3 regions of the Exiguobacterium sp. SH31 genome follow, and region 1 is predicted to be linked to each of the others. Evidence: riboswitches for the same ligand, from Rfam matches in the RefSeq annotation. Region 1 holds a riboswitch; each other region holds the start of a gene.
What was found. A riboswitch is a leader RNA that binds a small molecule or an ion and turns the genes downstream of it on or off. The one in region 1 is predicted to bind S-adenosylmethionine.
Positions count from the first base shown of each region.

Region 2: linked by a shared signal. The riboswitch ahead of metK (methionine adenosyltransferase) and the one ahead of A6395_RS03745 (methionine ABC transporter ATP-binding protein) in region 1 are both predicted to bind S-adenosylmethionine.
Region 3: linked by a shared signal. The riboswitch ahead of msrA (peptide-methionine (S)-S-oxide reductase MsrA) and the one ahead of A6395_RS03745 (methionine ABC transporter ATP-binding protein) in region 1 are both predicted to bind S-adenosylmethionine.

Region 1 covers NZ_LYTG01000028.1:544-5,202, reverse strand. Annotated here, with positions in the region: gene gcvH (glycine cleavage system protein GcvH) at 32-415, shown strand; gene A6395_RS03755 (PTS sugar transporter subunit IIC) at 460-1,515, opposite strand; gene A6395_RS03750 (thioredoxin family protein) at 1,706-1,963, shown strand; SAM riboswitch class I at 2,416-2,521, shown strand; gene A6395_RS03745 (methionine ABC transporter ATP-binding protein) at 2,600-3,628, shown strand; gene A6395_RS03740 (methionine ABC transporter permease) at 3,618-4,280, shown strand; gene A6395_RS03735 (MetQ/NlpA family ABC transporter substrate-binding protein) at 4,310-4,659, shown strand, end outside.
Region 2 covers NZ_LYTG01000023.1:51,092-55,750, forward strand. Annotated here, with positions in the region: partial or broken gene A6395_RS15660 (IS1182 family transposase) at 1-172, shown strand, start outside; gene metK (methionine adenosyltransferase) at 331-1,539, opposite strand; SAM riboswitch class I at 1,671-1,790, opposite strand; gene pckA (phosphoenolpyruvate carboxykinase (ATP)) at 2,108-3,679, shown strand; gene A6395_RS03440 (alpha/beta hydrolase family protein) at 3,713-4,471, opposite strand; gene ytkD (RNA deprotection pyrophosphohydrolase) at 4,452-4,659, opposite strand, start outside.
Region 3 covers NZ_LYTG01000010.1:1,956-6,614, forward strand. Annotated here, with positions in the region: gene rlmN (dual-specificity RNA methyltransferase RlmN) at 1-674, opposite strand, end outside; gene A6395_RS01500 (amidase family protein) at 744-2,138, opposite strand; gene A6395_RS16060 (hypothetical protein) at 2,259-2,420, shown strand; SAM riboswitch class I at 2,465-2,564, shown strand; gene msrA (peptide-methionine (S)-S-oxide reductase MsrA) at 2,628-3,152, shown strand; gene A6395_RS01510 (hypothetical protein) at 3,600-4,211, shown strand; gene A6395_RS15940 (hypothetical protein) at 4,474-4,614, shown strand.

The DNA.
Region 1 (4,659 bases):
TGAGTCTAATTTATTTGAGGGGGAAGTCATGATGAGCAAAGTACCTGCAAATCTACGTTATTCAAAAGAACACGAATGGGTTGAAGTGAACGGAAGCGTTGCCCGCATCGGGATCACGGATTTCGCACAAAGCGAACTAGGGGACATCGTGTTTGTGGAACTTCCTGAAGTCGGCGGCACGATTTTGCTCGACGAGCCGTTCGGTTCGGTCGAATCGGTCAAGACGGTGTCTGAATTGTACGCACCGATCTCTGGGAAAATCACGGCGGTGAATGAATCACTCGCGGACTCGCCGGAACTTGTCAACGAAGCACCGTTCGAAGGCGCATGGATGATCGAAGTCGAGTTGAACGATTCAACGGACGTCGACAAACTCATGTCGGCAGAAGAATATGAAACGATGATTCAAGGCTAACAAAAATCCCGGTTTCTCTCTATGAGAAGCCGGGATTTTTTGATTTAGTCGAAGTCGAGGCGGTAATGTTCAGGCTGGATGAGTGATGTCCGGTTGAACAGCCGATAGAAGACAATCCCGAGCGTCACCGGAATGAGGCCGAACAAGACGATGACGAGCATGACGTTCCAGAGCGCGAATCCGCCTGGCATCAAGTGCAGGGCGTTGACAGGTCCAATCAGTCCAGAGACACCGAATCCGGCACTGATCGGTGTTCCTTCGATACGAAGGATACCGGCGAGCGCCCCGAGAATGGCCGCGTTCGCGAGCACAGGGAGCATCATGATCGGACGACGGACGAAGTTCGCCATTTGAATTTTCGGTGAGCCGAGGAAGTGAGCGAGCGACGTCCCGGTCGCGTTCATCTGCCACCCGGCGATAGCGAGACCAAAACCGGCTGCGACGACGCCGAGGTTAGCGGCCCCGGCGGCAACACCGGACAGACTGATCGCCGTCGCGATCCCGACCGTCGAGATCGGGGAGACGATGATGAGCGAGAACGCCATCGCGATCAACATGCCCATCACGATCGGTTGGAGTTCAGTCATCGTCATGATGACTGTGCCGATGTACGTCGTGATCTGTGAGATGTACGTGAGTAAGAACATGCCGATTCCGCCGGCGATGACGATGACCGTCATTGGTAAGACCAGGACGGTGTACGTCTTTAAGCGTGGCGATAGCTGCATGACCATATATGTCGCGAGGGCGGCGGTCACACCGGCCGTGATGACATCGCCGATTCCGGCCATGAGGAACGCGCCTTCCTCGATACGGATAGCGCCGCTCCCGACCTGGGTCGCGATACCGATCGTCCCGGCCTCGAGTGCCGAGCGTCCGAATTGCATCGCGACGGTGACACCGATGATGACCGGGAGTAGGCGCATCGCGATCGTCGTCGCGTCTAAGATGAACTGCAAAGACGGAAAATACGGTAAGATGGCTTTCGTTAATTCACCGAGCAATGCGCTCGGGATGAGGGCGATTAAAATAGCGAGACTGAGTCCGTTCAATACGTTCATCAAAAATTGTTTGCCTGTCAGTTTCGTTTGTTCCGTCATAAGTCGATTCACCTGTCCTTTTCTACGTATACGCTGTTATGTACGAAAGCGTTAAAGTTAATGACCATACTATGCCTCTTTTCGTGAAGCGTCAACAGGAAATGTTGAACGATTCAGAAAATTCGTGGGGTGAGCACAACTTTTGAACAGATCGGCTCACATTCATATACTTATAAAAGAGGTGAGAACAATGATTACAGACGGATTGTTATATATATACGCCCCGATGTGTGGAACATGCGCTGTGGCCGAGCGGATGCTCGCCGTCGTCGAAGCGGTCGACCCGACACTCGCGATTGACAAGCAGGACGCCAACTTTATCCCGCAAGAGTTAGAAGCGTATCAAGTCATGAGCGTCCCGGCGCTGTTAAAGCTTAAAGACGGCCAAGTCGAAGACCGATTATATGCGTTCCAAAACGTGCAGCACGTCCTATCTTTCGTTAAATGAGATAGGATGATTAGAATAATCAGAAAATTTTAAATAATCAGTTGACACAGAAAGTTCACGAATGGTATATTCATTACAACATCTTACTTGAACACAATATAGGACGAGATTCTCCAGCCATCAAGACGTTTTAGAACAGCCGGTGCATCACTTTACGCGACTTTTAGGTGGACCTTCCCTTCGATTGTCCCCCAAAAAAATCAAGCGCAGGGACACCTACCGCGTAACCGCATGGTACGTTCTAAGGCCGAGTGATGGATGGCTTGAATCCCCCATATAAGGATGAACACTCTGATCGGGCAAAAGAGTTTCATCTATGGGTTGTCCTTCCGTGACTCAAGGTGCTACGTTCTGTGTCATCCTCGGATGGCACCTTTTTTTGATTTTTCGCACAAAATAGTTTGACATGAAAATAATGTGTCGCTATTATAAAGCTAATCGAATAAACAACACTCTTATCAAGAGAGGCTGAGGGACTGGCCCTATGACGCCCAGCAACCGCGGAGCAATCCGAAATGGTGCTAATTCCAGCAAGGTGAGAACCTTGGAAGATGAGAGCAATCGTTGTCCGTACCGATAAAGTACGCACGTTTGCTCAAACGTGTGTACTTTTTTTGTTGTCAGGAGGGAAAGGTATTGATTCAATTACGTAATGTGGCCAAATGGTTCGACACGAAGAACGGTCGAGTCCAGGCGGTCGATGATGTGTCGCTCACAATCGAGAGCGGCGAAATTTTTGGAATAATCGGATATTCAGGGGCGGGGAAGTCGACGCTCATCCGTCTGCTCAACCGACTCGAGTCACCGTCAAGCGGTGAGATCGTCGTCGCAGGGAGCGAGCTGACGAAGCTCACTCCGAAAGAACTGCGCGGGGTGCGCAAAAACGTCTCGATGGTATTCCAACACTTCAACTTGTTATGGTCGCGCACTGTCGCTGAGAACATCAGCTTCCCGCTCGAACTGATCGGGGTACCGGCCAGTGAACGTAAACGCCGCGTCCAAGAGCTCGTCGATCTCGTCGGTCTCGCCGGACGTGAAGACAGCTATCCGTCGCAACTATCGGGCGGTCAAAAGCAGCGAGTCGGGATTGCCCGCGCGCTCGCTACAAATCCAGACGTGCTCCTCTGCGATGAAGCGACGAGCGCACTCGACCCGAAGACGACCGATTCGATTCTCGAGCTGCTCGTCAGCATCAATAAGAAGCTCGGACTGACGATCGTCCTCATCACCCATGAGATGCACGTCATCCAAAAAATCTGTCATCGCGTCGCCGTCATGGAGGCAGGGAAAGTCGTCGAGACCGGCCAAGTCGCGGACGTGTTCCAACATCCGGAACAGCCGATCACGAAAGAGTTCGTCAAACAGATCGGTGCCGTCGACGACATGTCGCTCACGTTCGAGCATTTGAAAGCACGTTATCCGAGTGGCCAAATCGTCAAACTTAAGTTCTTGAACGAGACGGCCGAACAGCCGATTTTATCGGAAGTGTTGAAACAGCACGACATCGGCTTCAACATCATCGGCGGTAACGTGACGCAGTCCCAAGTCGGCGCGCTCGGAACGCTATTCATCCAATTGATCGGAGAGCCGGCTGAAGTCGAGCGGGCCATCGCCTCAATCCGATCGCAGGCAGTGGAAGTGGAGGTAGAAAGCGATGTTTCCTAATGTAGATTGGCAAGTCATGCTCGAACAGACGTGGGAGACGCTCTATATGACGCTCGTCGCAGGAGCCGCGACATTCGTCATCGGTCTCGCCCTCGGCATGCTCTTATATGTCACGAACGAACCGCTCATGATGAAGAATCGTCCGATTTACACGATCATCAGCGCGGTCGTCAACGTGTTCCGCTCGATCCCGTTCATTATTTTAATCATCTTGCTCATTCCGTTCACGCTCCTTCTCGTCGGAACGATGCTCGGCTCGACGGCGGCGCTCCCGGCGCTCATCATCGGTGCGGCCCCGTTTTATGCACGTATGGTCGAGCTCGCACTCCGCGAAGTCGATCGCGGTGTCATCGAGGCGGCCGAGTCGATGGGCGCGACGAAATGGCAGATCGTCTATAAAGTGTTGTTCCCGGAGGCACTCCCGGCCATCGTGTCAGGCATCACGGTGACGATCGTCGCCATCGTCGGTTACACGGCCATGGCCGGAGTCGTCGGGGGTGGTGGTCTCGGGAACTTGGCGTTCCTCGAAGGGTTCCAGCGTTCACAAAGCGACGTCACGTTCGTCGCGACCGTATTGATCTTAGTCATCGTCTTCGTCGTTCAGTTCATCGGCGATCGACTCGTCTCAAAAATCGATAAGCGATCAGCTTAATCAAATACAACCATATGGAGGGTTTTATAATGAAATCATGGAAAACAGTACTCGGATTGACAGCAGCATCAGCACTCACAATTCTCGCGGCATGTGGCGGAGGGGACTCAGAATCAGGCTCGGGCGACGATAAAACGCTCATCATCGGCGCGTCGAACGTACCACACGCCGAGATTTTAGAGCACGTCCAAGACGAATATGAAGAAAAAGGCTACACGCTTGAAATCAAGAAGTTCCAAGACTACGTGCTCCCGAACAAGACGCTCGCAGCTGGCGAACTCGACGCGAACTACTTCCAACACGAGCCGTACCTCGAGTCACAAATGGCTGAGAACAAAGACTATAAATTCGCTTCAGCCGGCGGCGTCCACATCGAGCC
Region 2 (4,659 bases), on a different contig from region 1:
ATCCGGACGATACCTCTATCGTCTCCGGCCGCAGACCGTGGAGCGCTCGTTCGCCGATGCGAAAGAGCTTCACGGGCTCCGCTTCACGTTCTACCGGGGGACCGAGAAGGTCCAGTGCGCCAACCTGGTGGCAGCCACCGCACAAAACATGAAGAAATTGGCCAACCTGTTGGCCGAAAAAGACCGTCTACATAGCATTTCTTCAATTTTATGCCGGGCAGAGCGCCTCGAGCTCGATGAACACAAAAAGAGACGAACCAAATCGCGATGGGCGATTTGGTTCGTCAACAGCCTGACGACCTTTCTCGCGAAAGGTCGTTTTTTTATTGCTTATGCGAAACGTTTTGCGCCTTCTTCAAGAACTGCCGCTTTGTCCGTCTGCTCCCATGGGAGTTCAACGTCTGTGCGGCCAAAGTGTCCGTAAGCTGCTGTCTGTCTGTAGATCGGGCGACGAAGGTCGAGCATCTTGATGATGCCGGCCGGACGAAGGTCGAAGTTCTCACGGATGAGTTCAACGAGTTCAGTCTCGCTCAATTTACCAGTGCCGAACGTGTCCACCGCGATTGAAACCGGGTGTGCGACACCGATCGCGTATGCAAGTTGAACTTCCGCTTTGTCAGCAAGTCCAGCTGCCACGAGGTTTTTCGCCACGTAGCGGGCCGCGTATGCTGCCGAACGGTCAACTTTGGTAGGATCTTTACCTGAGAACGCACCACCGCCGTGGCGAGCGTATCCACCGTATGTGTCGACGATGATTTTACGTCCTGTGAGACCTGCATCACCTTGTGGTCCACCGATGACGAAACGGCCAGTCGGGTTGATGAAGTATTTTGTCTCGGCGTCGATGAGTTCAGCCGGGATGACTGCTTCGATCACGTGTTCTTTAAGGTCCGCTTGGATTTGCTCGAGCGTGATGTCTTCTGCATGTTGTGTCGAGATGACGATCGTATCGATACGGACCGGGTTGTTGTCTTGGTCGTATTCGACAGTTACTTGTGTCTTACCGTCTGGACGAAGGTAAGCGAGCGTTCCGTTTTTGCGAACTTCTGCCAAGCGACGTGACAATTTGTGAGCAAGTGAGATCGGGAGCGGCATGAGTTCAGGTGTCTCGTTCGTTGCATAACCGAACATGAGGCCTTGGTCACCGGCACCGATCGCATCGATCTCTTCGTCAGTCATTTGACCTTCACGAGCTTCGAGCGCTTGGTCGACACCGAGGGCGATGTCTGCCGACTGCTCGTCGATTGCTGTGAGTACAGCACAAGTCTCAGCGTCAAAACCATATTTGGCACGCGTGTAGCCGATCTCACGAACAGTTTCACGTACAACTTTCGGGATATCCACGTAAGTCGATGTCGTGATTTCACCAGCTACGAGCACGAGACCTGTCGTGACAGACGTCTCAGCCGCAACGCGGGCGTTTGGATCTTCAGCCAAAATTGCATCCAAAATCGCATCTGAGATTTGGTCACAAATTTTATCCGGATGTCCTTCAGTGACGGACTCCGAAGTGAAAAGTCGACGGTTCAAGTTTGACATTTCGAAAAACCTCCTATTAATAAGGGTGATGTGTGGACGGTACTCGTTCCCCTTACGCGTTGCTTTGGGACGGTAATGAAAAAAACCTTTCGCCACGTTCAATGGGAAAGGTTGAATCGTTCTTCCTTACCCTCTTATCGTTCGAAGCTGTCGCTTCGCTTCAGGATAGCACCTTTTCCGAAAAAGACTACAGGATCGGACGGTTGCTGGGCTTCGTAGGGCCTTGTTCCCTCCACCGCTCAGAATAAGAGTATCCGTTACGAACACCATCATATAAATGCCATACCGTTCTGTCAAGCGTATCTGCTTAATTTGTAAATTTCTTCGTAATCACGGAAATCATTTATGTTTGTGAAATATCAAACATTTTTTTGACGGTTTCCGTTTTTTCACTCCCCGCTTATACAGAATATGTTAGAATGTCCTTGTAAGAAAGCGCTTACTTTAAAGGGTAAAGAAATGCTTGTTTTTGATTAGTGTGTCACATATAATAAAAATGTCATACTAATTAAACGCGGAAGTATGCGGATTTCATCCACATCTATTTAGGGGAAAGGTGGGATTCAGGATGGCGACTACGCTCCTGAAAATCGAAGAATTAATTAAGGGTGCCGATGTATTACGGAACTTAACCGTTCCAGAATTGGTGGAAGAAGCCATTCGTAACGGTGAAGGCGTACTGACGAAAGACGGGGCTTTATCGGTCAGTACAGGGAAATTCACAGGGCGGTCACCGAAAGACAAATTCGTCGTCCAAGATGAAGTCAGCAACTCGTTAGTAGATTGGGGTCCGGTCAATCAGCCGATCGCAGAAGAAAAATTTACCGCTCTTCTCGACAAAGTCCTCACCCATCTCGAGACGAAACAGAAGCTGTATTATCTCGAAGCTTCGGCTGGAGCAGATGAGCACTACACGTTACCGGTACGCGCCATCACCGAGTACGCATGGCACAGCTTGTTCGCGAAGCAGTTGTTCTTGCGTGAGTGGCCGACAGCCGGTGCGTTTGACCCGTTCACGGTCATTTATGCGCCGAGCTACAAAGCCGACCCAACAGTTGACGGGACGAACTCAGAGACGTTTATCCTCGTTTCGTTCGCCAAGCGTACCATTCTGATCGGGGGAACAGAATACGGCGGCGAAATCAAAAAATCAATCTTCTCGGTCATGAACTTCCTATTACCTGAACAGCACGTCTTGTCGATGCATTGCTCGGCTAACGTCTCGGACGCCGGGGAGACGGCGCTCTTTTTCGGACTATCGGGAACGGGCAAGACAACGCTTTCGGCCGATACGGAACGTCATCTCATCGGTGACGATGAACACGGTTGGTCACCAGACGGCATCTTCAACATCGAAGGCGGTTGCTACGCCAAGACAATCAACTTATCGCGTGAGAACGAGCCGCAAATTTATGACGCCATCCGTTTCGGCTCGTTGATTGAAAACGTCGTCTTGAACGAAGACCGCTCAGCAGACTACAAAAACATCTCGCTCACCGAGAACACGCGAGCAGCTTACCCGATTCAATTTATCGATAACGCGATGCTCCCTTCACGGGCCGGCCACCCGAACACGATCGTCTTCTTGACGGCCGATGCTTACGGGGTGCTCCCGCCGATCAGCAAGTTGACGAAAGAGCAAGCGATGTATCACTTCCTATCAGGCTACACGTCAAAACTAGCCGGGACGGAGCGCGGCGTGACCGAGCCACAAGCAACGTTCTCGACTTGCTTCGGCTCACCGTTCTTGCCGCTCGCCCCGGAACGATACGCCGACATGCTCGGCAAGTTGATCGAACAGCATAACGTCGACGTCTATCTCGTCAACACGGGTTGGACCGGCGGAGCTTACGGTGAAGGTTCGCGTATGAAGCTCAGCTACACACGGGCCATGGTGAACGCCGCGATCAACGGTCAATTGCGTGACGTCGACACTGTGAAGCACGACATCTTCAACGTCGACATCCCGGTCCATATCGACGGCGTCCCACAAGACGTGCTCAACCCACGTGACACTTGGAAAGATGCCGCTCATTACGATGTCGAAGCGCGAGCGCTCGCCTTGAAGTTCCAACAAAACTTTAAACGATTCACGAAAGCGAGTGAGAAAGTCATCGCGGCCGGGCCAATCGTCTTTTAACTCAAAATGACTAGTACCCCGCTCGGGTACTAGTCATTTTTTTGTCGCAAGCGCCAACATCCAATCCATCGCTCGGTCCGTCGTCTTCCACTTTTCCCAGAACGGGAGCTGATGGGCGAACGGCAAGATCCAAAGCTCTGCTTGCGAACCGATCTTGTCAGCGAGGGCGGTCGCATGACGAAGCCGGACTTGCTCGTCGTCCGTCCCATGGATGAGTAGCGTCGGCGCCTGCCAGTCTTTGAAGAGCGGAGACCGTTCGACATACGCCTCATGGACCGTCTCCGGGTCCCCCCCGGTCATCCGGCGCAACATCTTCCGCATCGAACGCTGTTCTTCATACGTCCACTCCAAATTCGTCACACCCGCCCACGATGTAACCGACGTGACGGGACGTTTTGATGCGAGCGACAACGCCATCATGCCGCCACGGGAAAAGCCGAGGGCGTGGATCGTCTGGTGCGTCCGGCTAACGCGGTCATACAGAGACACGACGTCCTCTAAATCGGCGCCTCCGAAATCCTCTTTCCCGGTCCCTCCGTGGTTCCCGCGATAGACCGGCGCCACGACATGGAACCCTTTCGCCGCGAACTGCATCAGCCGAGGCAACCGGACGTCACCGATCCTCCCAGTGCCGCCTCGTAAATAAAACAGCACCTGGCCGTTCGGACGTTTTGGCGTGATCGTGTAGGCGACGACTTCTTCCCCGTCACTCGTCTCGTACCAACCTCGATGCACGGGATATCCCGCATAAGGAGGCAGGACGTCGACGCGATCAAACCAACTTTTTGTCATGGAGTACTTTCATCGTCTCGGGCAACACTTTATCTTTCATCATGAAACTGTAGCGGCCGTTACGGAGCAGGTTCGTCGGTAACGTGTCCAACAAGACGGCCCCGTCGGTCTCATCGACGGCCGGATGATCCTCGAACCGCTCGATCTCCGCAAAATAAATATTTTTGATGACGGTGTCGCCACGCCCG
Region 3 (4,659 bases), on a different contig from region 1:
AGCGCATCGTTCGGCGCGTGCAGCGAGAGGGCCAAGTTGATGCGCAGGTCAAGGTCGGCGAACTTGTAGATCTTGTCGGCGAGCCCACTCGTCGAGACGTTGATTTTACGAGGAGCAATCGCGAGACCGCGCTCATCTTTGACGACACGGAGGAAGTCGACCAAGTTATCAAAGTTATCGAACGGCTCCCCGATTCCCATGACGACGATGTGGCTGACGCGGTCATCTTCACCGACCTCGTCTAAATAGTGTTGAACGGTCATGATCTGTTCGACGACCTCGCCCGCCGTCAAGTCGCGTGTTTTTTTCAAGAGGCCGCTCGCACAGAAACTACAGCCGATGTTGCACCCGACTTGTGTCGTCACACAGACGGAACGTCCATACTTATGGCGCATGAGCACCGTTTCGATATAATGCCCGTCGTGCAGTTTAAGTAAGAATTTGACCGTGCCGTCACCCGCTTCTTGTTTGACGAACAGTTCTTGTGTCGTCAGCGCATAGTTCGCCTCAAGCTGTTCGCGCACTTCGGGACGAACCGCGATTTCGTCGAGCCGTCTGACACGGTCGATGTAAAGCGAGTCCCATATTTGTCTGGCGTGGTAGGCACTGTATCCCCAAGATACGCAAGCGTCCGACAGCTGATCAAATGTCAGCCCATATATAGATGATTTCATTGTAATCTGTCCTTTCTTCAATCCGCATACGTACCATTGTAGCGGACGTGAGCGACAGGTGCAACGTTCTTACATAGGCGGGATCGGACGCGTCACGTGGCGTTCGAACGCGTAGGCGATACGGATGAGGTCTCGTTCCGCATAGCTCGTACCCGTGAATGACAGCCCGAAAGGTGCCCCGCTCTGTTTGAGCTTGTATGGGATCGTGACCGTCGGGTGCCCTGCCTTCGCCGCCATATCGTAATTCAAGTCGTGTGGCAACGCCAGGGCGTGAAGCGTTTGTTCCATCAATAAACGATCGAGGCCGTCCGTTTTCGCTTGCCGGACGTCGGCTAAGCGTCGCTCGAGGTAGCTCGACTCGGTCAAACGCCCTGATAACTGATTCGCTTTCTCGAACGTAACTTGTCCGTGCGGGATCGTTTCCGGGTGAAGCTTGTTCCAGTCCATCAAGTCCTTGAGCGTTTCATACGGGAGCGCTGTCGTCGCCAAATACGCCTCGATCCCGAGCTTGAACTCATGGTAGAGGACGTCGCCTTGGTCAAGTCCGTCGTTTGACGGCAGGTCGACTTCGACGAGCTCGACCCCGCTCGCTTTGAGTAACGCCAGCGCCGCTTGATAGAGCGTCTGTTCTTCATCCGACAGTTCAGCCTTCACGAAACCGACACGCATGCCGACGGCTTGACGTTCGTCGAGACACGTCCGGTACGGTGGACCGGCCGGTAGATGTGTCGTCGCCGGGTCCGAATCGTCTTCCCCGCACATCGCTTCTAGTGCGAGCACCGCGTCGCGGAGCGTCCGCGCCATCGGACCGGCCGTATCTTGCGACCGCGAAATCGGGATGATCCCACTCCGGCTGATAAGCCCGACCGTCGGTTTGATACCGACGATGCCGTTATGGACGCTCGGGTGGATGATCGACCCGCTCGTCTCGCTGCCGACGGCGAGCACCGTCAAGTTCGCCGCAACGGCCGCCGCCGAGCCAGAGCTCGAACCGCCGACGTCGAGATTGTCACCATACGGATTGAGCGTCTGTCCACCGACCCCGCTCCATCCGTTCGGCATGTCCTCCGTCAAAAAATTGGCCCATTCCGATAAATTGGCTTTGCCGAGAAGGACCGCCCCGTGCTCACGGAGGCGACGGACGAGTTCAGCGTCACGACCCGCAAAGTGATGCTCGAGCGCCACGGCGCCGGCAGTAGTCCTCATGAGTCCCGCCGTCTCGATGTTGTCCTTGAGTAAAACGGGAATACCGAGGAGTGGCAGCCGGTCTCCGCGTCGGTAGGCACGGTCCGCCGCCTCAGCCTCGAACAACGCGTCCGGGTTCACTTGGATGACCGCTTTCAGTTTATCGTTCAAGCTAGCGATTCGTGTCAAATAGTAGGCCGTCACGTCCCGGGCCGTGAACGTCCCTTCTTTATAGCCGCGCTGTGCGGTCTCGATGTCTAGTTCAAATAAGTCTTGCATCTAGTTCCCTCCTTATAGGCAATGTTATTCGGTATTCGCTGAATGCATCGAATCCCCTTCTTTTTATCGCCATTGGATGTGCAACTTGATACACTAGAAGAAACGTTATTGGAGGTAGCCATGTCCCGCTCTTACATCCTTGTTTTACTGTCCGTGTTCGCCCTGTTCTTTCTACAATTGTTCGGGGATGATTTGCCGTGGGCATTCCCTGCGTCCATCGCCCTCATTATCTTGATTGTTGGTGCCACGCTATTTCAACTTCGGCGCACACCAAATCGTTGACGTTTAAACGAGACAGATGATATGATGCTGTCACCAACTACATATCGATATCTTGAGTGAACGAGAGACCTGGCTCTATGACTTCACAGCAACCTGCTTCGGCAAGGTGCTACTTCCAGCAAGGCATCGCCTTGGACGATATGACAAAACGCTCATGTCGATGACATGGGCGCTTTTTTTGGGAAATTGATCGAGGGGGACTTATGAATGGAAAAAGCAACATTTGCAGGCGGCTGTTTTTGGTGCATGGTGACACCGTTCGAGGAACAGCCAGGCATCGAAGGAATCGTATCCGGTTATACCGGGGGACATGTCGACAACCCGACGTATGAACAAGTGAAAACCGGCACGAGCGGGCATTACGAGGTCGTCGAGATCACGTTCGATCCGGCTCAGTTCGCGTATGAGCGTCTGCTCGAACTGTATTGGATTCAGACGGACCCGACCGACGACGGCGGCCAGTTCCAAGACCGCGGGCAACAATATGCGCCAGCCATCTTCTATCATACGGAAGAACAACGCGTGAAAGCAGAACAGAGCCGCGACGCGCTCGCCGCGAGCGGAAAGTTCAAACAACCGATCGTGACGAAAATCTTACCAGCCGACGTGTTTTATCCGGCCGAAGACTATCATCAGGACTACCATAAGAAGAACCCGAAACACTACAAGGAAGATCGGGCTATTTCAGGACGTGATGAATTTATTGATGTAGCGTGGGCGGAAAAAGCTTAAACAGTATAATTGAAAATGTAAAGACGCGGCCAGTTTGATATGGTCGCGTCTTTACATTTATTCCAGCTTTAACAAGTGATAATGAATTACTTGATCTTGATTCGGAACTTTATCTAGAAGAAAATGAGTTTGGTATTTCATCGAGAAACTCTAATCTTCCGCGGGGCATAAGAAAATCACTTATTCAAAGAATTACAGAAGAATTGTTTCATAACCTCTCTTGCTCAAGTTATAATAACGAACGCATCTGATATTAACAACCAAATTAGACGACCAGTTAAAGCTGGTAACAAATATAGTCGTGTCACTTATACAACCCGAATTAATGGTATGGAATATAAGGTCGGAATACGCTTTTATCGTGATAAATCGAAGAATCCAAGGGTTGATCAATTCTTCCCGACAGAACAGTATTGGTATTTAAAATAATATTATTTGGGAGGATTTATGTACGGTCTAATCGTTACTTTTGCAGAAATCCGGTTCTCAGCTTATGGATCTACTGATGAGTTCTTAATTAGTGAAGCAGCAAAGCAATTGGGCTTATCCGTAAATGACTTTATTGAGGATACCTCAATCGTTGGTAAATTACATTATATTGTGCATTACGATAATGGATCAGAACAACGAGTCACGCTACCAAAAGATGAAGTACACTGGGAATGGGGATACGTCTTCGAAAATTTCATTTATACATGGAAGATGATTTATGAGTGGTTATACAAAAAAGAAATTGGAGACGGCACACCTTTTAAAATCTACGCTTCTTTGTACGAGGCTTATGCTGACTTACTAACACCAGAAGACTATCAAGAATTTATTGCGTTATCTGAAGAAGAAGTGATCAAATTGTATGGGTCCCCGTGGGAAATAGTAGATGATATTGCAAAAAATGAAGAACAAATGGCGTTATATTTAAACAACGACTCTGTGAATTCTAAAAAAATCATGTTGACCCAAGACATATACTTTGATCATCTTTTAGAAAAATGGATAGATATCGAAGGTTCTATAGAAGTTTTTAGACAATTATATTTACAGCAACAAAATAATCCGTAACATAAAGGGACTAAGAGAGAGTCGATTTTTGACTCCTCTTAGTCCCTTTATGTATAAATTATTTATCGAGTATGGAAAACTTGTTCCTCCATATGCGATATCTAGCACGAGTGTAACCATCAAAACACTTATATCTAAAAACCGACGCACATCAATGAACATTTTTTCCGAAACAACACCAGGGCTTATGTGAATTAAACCGAGATGTTGCTTGCTTGGATACAAAGTATCGTTAGGCTACCAACAGGAGAGGATGATTCAGGTGGATAATTTTCAACTGGATCAACAGACGATGGACGAGATGACGGAGGTATTGCTTCGACGCCTTCCTGACCAGCTTCAAGAAGAGTTTGACGATTTAAAACTTGTGAGCATGGACATTGGATTGTCAACACTTAATTAGAAAGTTTCGAAGAGGTATCTTTGTTTGTACTCCCTCGGCGTTAGG